One region of the Streptomyces sp. NPDC023838 genome, then DNA from elsewhere that is predicted to be linked to it. Evidence: riboswitches for the same ligand, from Rfam matches in the RefSeq annotation. Region 1 holds a riboswitch; the other holds the start of a gene.
The links. Region 1 has a riboswitch for S-adenosylmethionine ahead of AB0G17_RS07905 (aminotransferase class V-fold PLP-dependent enzyme). Riboswitches for the same ligand answer to the same signal wherever they lie in the genome.
Positions count from the first base shown of each region.

Region 2: it holds a riboswitch for S-adenosylmethionine, as region 1 does, so the genes downstream of both, thrC (threonine synthase) here and AB0G17_RS07905 (aminotransferase class V-fold PLP-dependent enzyme) in region 1, are expected to answer to the same signal.

Region 1 is NZ_JBFAAD010000005.1:11,830-14,027, forward strand. It holds gene AB0G17_RS07905 (aminotransferase class V-fold PLP-dependent enzyme) at 1-1,247, opposite strand, end outside; SAM riboswitch class IV at 1,487-1,604, opposite strand; gene trpD (anthranilate phosphoribosyltransferase) at 1,699-2,198, opposite strand, start outside.
Region 2 is NZ_JBFAAD010000018.1:132,981-135,178, reverse strand. It holds gene thrC (threonine synthase) at 1-1,286, opposite strand, end outside; SAM riboswitch class I at 1,304-1,431, opposite strand; gene AB0G17_RS22465 (glucosyl-3-phosphoglycerate synthase) at 1,595-2,198, shown strand, end outside.

The DNA.
Region 1 (2,198 bases):
GGCTCCCCCTCCGGCGCCCCGCACTCCCCGGCCTCCCCCGGCTCGCCCCCGAGCAGCGTCCGCACCAGCGGGTGCGCGCAGAACAACCCGTCCCGCACCCCGATCCCGTACTCCGCCGACAGCGCCGCCGCGAAGTGCGAGCTGTTCCAGCCGTCCACCACGAACGAGATCACGCCGACCCGCGGCGCGTCGTCGCCGAAGAGCGACAGGACGCGCACCTCCGGGACCGCCGCCAAGCCCTCCCGCACCTTCGCGATCAGGTGCCGCTCACGCTCCACCAGGCCCTCGAAGCCCGCCTCCGTCAGCGCCTTGCAGGCGGACGCGATGGCGTACACGCCGATCACATTGGGGGATCCGGCCTCGTGGCGCGCGGCCGTGGTGTGCCACTCGACGTCCACCCCGCCGTCCGCGCGCCGCGCGACCGTGCGGGAGGCGCCGCCGCCCGCGAGGTACGGCTCGGACTCCCGCAGCCAGTCCGCCCGGCCCGCCAGCACCCCGGAGCCGAACGGCGCGTACAGCTTGTGCCCCGAGAAGGCGATCCAGTCGACGTCCAACTCCCGTACGGATACGGGGTGGTGGGGCGCCAGCTGCGCCGCATCCAGCACGATCCGCGCGCCGTGCGCGTGCGCCGCCGCCGCCAGCTCCTTCACCGGCCACAGCTCGCCGGTGACGTTCGACGCGCCCGTGACGCAGACCAGGGCGGGGCCGTAAGGGTCGCGGTCGGCCAAGGCGCGCTCCAGCGTCGCCACCGCCTGCTGCGGCGTGCGCGGCGCGTCGAGGTACGTCACCCGCGCGTCCCGCCACGGCAGCAGCGAGGCGTGGTGCTCGGTCTCGAAGACGAAGACCTGGCAGTCGGCCGGGATCACCTGGGCGAGGAGGTTGAGGGAGTCCGTCGTCGAGCGGGTGAACACGATCTGGTCGTCCGCGCGGCAGTCCAGGAACTCCGCCACCGCCGCCCGGCTGTTCTCGAACAGGTCCGTGGACAGCTGCGAGAGGTACCCGGCACCCCGGTGCACGCTGCCGTAGTAGGGGGCGTACGCGGCCACGTCGTCCCACACCCGCTGGAGGGCCGGGGCGCTCGCCGCGTAGTCGAGGGCCGCGTAGGTCACCTCGCCGCCGGTGACCAGCGGCACGGTGACGTCCCGGCCGAGCACCGGCAGCGGCGCGGCGCAGCAGGCTTCGCCGGAGGAGTCGGAGGAGGTGGAAGCGGAGGAGGAGGAAGCGGACGTGGCGGTGTACGTGGACATGGCGGTATCTCCCGGCAGGTCAAGGCGAAAGGAATGGCTGTGGAGCCCCACGGCACGACACGGCGGCGGTCCAACCGGCGCCGGATGCACGGGGGTTGACCTCGGAACGCGGGCAGAACGGGCCCGCGGAGGTGTACAGGAAAAGGGGCCGGAGGCCCTATCGCATTCGCTTGCTCACGAGACTGCTCCCTTGAGGACCAGGACCCCAGGGGCGCGCCACTCCGAACGGAGTGCGCAGGGGTCCGCGCTTGCCGCAGACCTCGCTGCCTGCGACCTGGTCTTCACCCGGGGCACCCCGCCACGGACGGAGGGTTGCCGGACAGCGGGCCGGGGCCGTAGTCGCTGTCACTCATGACCTTGGAAAGCATCCTGCCATACGTCCGCGTACGCGCAAGGCGCGGTCCGGATGCCGGACTGCGCCTTGCGTCACACGCGCGGAACCACAGCGCCCTCAGGCGTTGCTGGCGGCCACCCAGCGCTCCAGGGCGCGTCGCGCCGCCCCCGAGTCCACCGACTCGGCGGCTCTGGAGATCCCGGCCCGGATCTGCTCCACCAGGCTGTCCTCGCCCGGCTCCAGCGCCACGAGCGCCGCCGCCGAGTTGAGCAGCACCGCGTCCCGTACCGGCCCGGTCTCACCGGCGAGTAGCCGGCGGGCGACGTCCGCGTTGTACGAGGCGTCCGCGCCGCGCAGCGCTTCCACCGGCACCAGGTCGATGCCCACGTCCCGGGGGTCGAACGCCTCCTCGCGCACGGCCCCGTCCCGTACCACCCAGACCCGGGAGGTCGCGGTGGTCGTCAGCTCGTCCATGCCGTCGTCACCCCGGAACACCAGGGCGGAGGAGCCGCGCTCGGCGAGCACCCCGGCCACGATCGGCGCCATGCGCGCGTCCGCGACGCCGGTGGCCTGGGCCTTGACCCGGGCCGGGTTGGTGAGCGGGCCGAGGAAGTTGA
Region 2 (2,198 bases), on a different contig from region 1:
AGGCCGGCGTCGCGGAACGCGTCCAGGCTCGGGCGGATGGTCGCGGTCGGTCCAGTGGTCGGCGCCACCGCGTCCAGGGTCTTGAGGCCGTCACCCGTGTTGAGGACGACAGTAGTCAGGCTCGGGTCGAGCAGCCCGTTCTCGATGAGCTTCCGTGTGACGCCGACCGTCACGCCGCCCGCCGTCTCGGCGAAGATGCCCTCGGTCCGGGCGAGCAGCTTGATCGCGTCCACGACCTGCTCGTCGTTCACGTCCTCCACCGCGCCGCCGGTGCGCCGGGCGATGTCCAGGACGTACGGGCCGTCCGCCGGGTTCCCGATGGCCAGGGACTTGGCGATGGTGTTCGGCTTCTGCGGCCGTACGACGTCGTGACCGGCCTTGAAGGCCGTCGACACCGGAGAGCAGCCCTCCGCCTGAGCACCGAAGATCTTGTACGGCCGGTCCTCGACCAGGCCCAGCCTGATCAGCTCCTGGAGCCCCTTGTCGATCTTCGTGAGCTGCGATCCCGAGGCGATCGGGATGACGATCTGGTCCGGCAGCCGCCAGCCGAGCTGCTCGCAGATCTCGTACGCGAGCGTCTTGGAGCCCTCGCCGTAGTACGGGCGCAGGTTCACGTTCACGAAGCCCCACCCCTCGCCGAGCGGGTCCCCGATGAGCTCCGAGCAGAAGCGGTTGACGTCGTCGTAGTTGCCCTCGATGCCGACCAGCTCGCCGCCGTACACCGCGGCCATGACGACCTTGCCCTGCTCCAGGTCGTGCGGGATGAACACGCAGGAGCGGAATCCGGCCCGCGCGGCGGCCGCGCCGACCGCGCCGGCGAGGTTGCCGGTGGAGGAGCAGGAGAGCGTGGTGAAGCCGAAGGCGCGGGCGGCCTCGACGGCGATCGCGACGACGCGGTCCTTGAAGGAGTGCGTCGGGTTGCCGGAGTCGTCCTTCACGTAGAGGCCGCCGGTGACGCCCAGCTCACGGGCGAGATTGTCGGCCTTGACGAGCTTGGTGAATCCCGGATTCAGGTTGGGCTTTTCAGCCACATTGGCCGGAACAGGCAGCAGGGGCGCATAGCGCCAGATGTTGTTCGGGCCCGCTTCGATACGCTTGCGCAGCGCCTCGGGGTCACCCGTCGGAAGGTCGTACGCGACTTCGAGCGGCCCGAAACACAGGGCGCAGGCGAAGATCGGTCCGAGGTCGAACCGCTCGCCGCATTCCCGGCAGGAAAGCGCGACGGCGGGACCGAGGTTCACAGTGGTGGCGGCATTGGCGGTGTTGTCAACGGTCTGCACAGCCATGATGGCGAGGCCCTTTCTCCTCATCTTCCCCATGGCGCATTTCGCCATGAGACGGAATTGGCACCTTCCCCACCGTGACCTCGCGGTCGGCAGGAGGGTTGCCGGGACTTCAACGGGCCGTTCCCTCAGTCCCTCTGGATGAGCGCTGTGGCACTGGGTCCAGGACCCAGGCATTTGTCCGCGCGGCGACCCCGACATGCGACGGTCATCCGCGTTGTTCAAGACTGTAACCGAAGGCCCGGACGGTTGAGATAGTCGTCCGAACCGCGAGATGGATCACAGAGGCCCGCACAAGGAGGCGCACGGTCGTGTTGGAAGAGGTGGAGCGCTGGCTGAGCAGGCGTTCCTGGTCGGCGGCCGACCGCCCGCTGGACGCGCTCGTGGCCGCCAAGCGCCGTACCGCCACCACGGTCAGCGTCGTCCTGCCGGCGCTCGACGAGGAGGCCACGGTCGGGCGGATCGTCGGGGCGATCCGGCGCGAGCTGATGACCGCCGCCGTGCCGCTGGTGGACGAGCTGGTGGTGATCGACTCCGGCTCCACCGACCGTACGGCCGAGGTCGCGGCGGCCGCCGGTGCCCGGGTGGTGCACCGGGACGCGATCCTGCCCCGGATACCGGCCCTGCCCGGCAAGGGCGAGGTGCTGTGGCGCTCCCTGCTGGTCACCACGGGTGACATCGTCTGCTTCATCGACGCGGACCTGAGGGACTTCGACCCCGCCTTCGTCTCCGGCATCGTCGGCCCGCTCCTGACCGATGCGGACGTGGACTTCGTCAAGGCGATGTACGACCGGCCGTTCGGCGACACCCCAGGTCAGGGCGGCCGCGTCACCGAGCTGGTGGCCCGGCCCCTGCTCAACCTGCACTGGCCGCAGCTAGCCGGTTTCGTGCAGCCGCTGGGCGGTGAGTACGCGG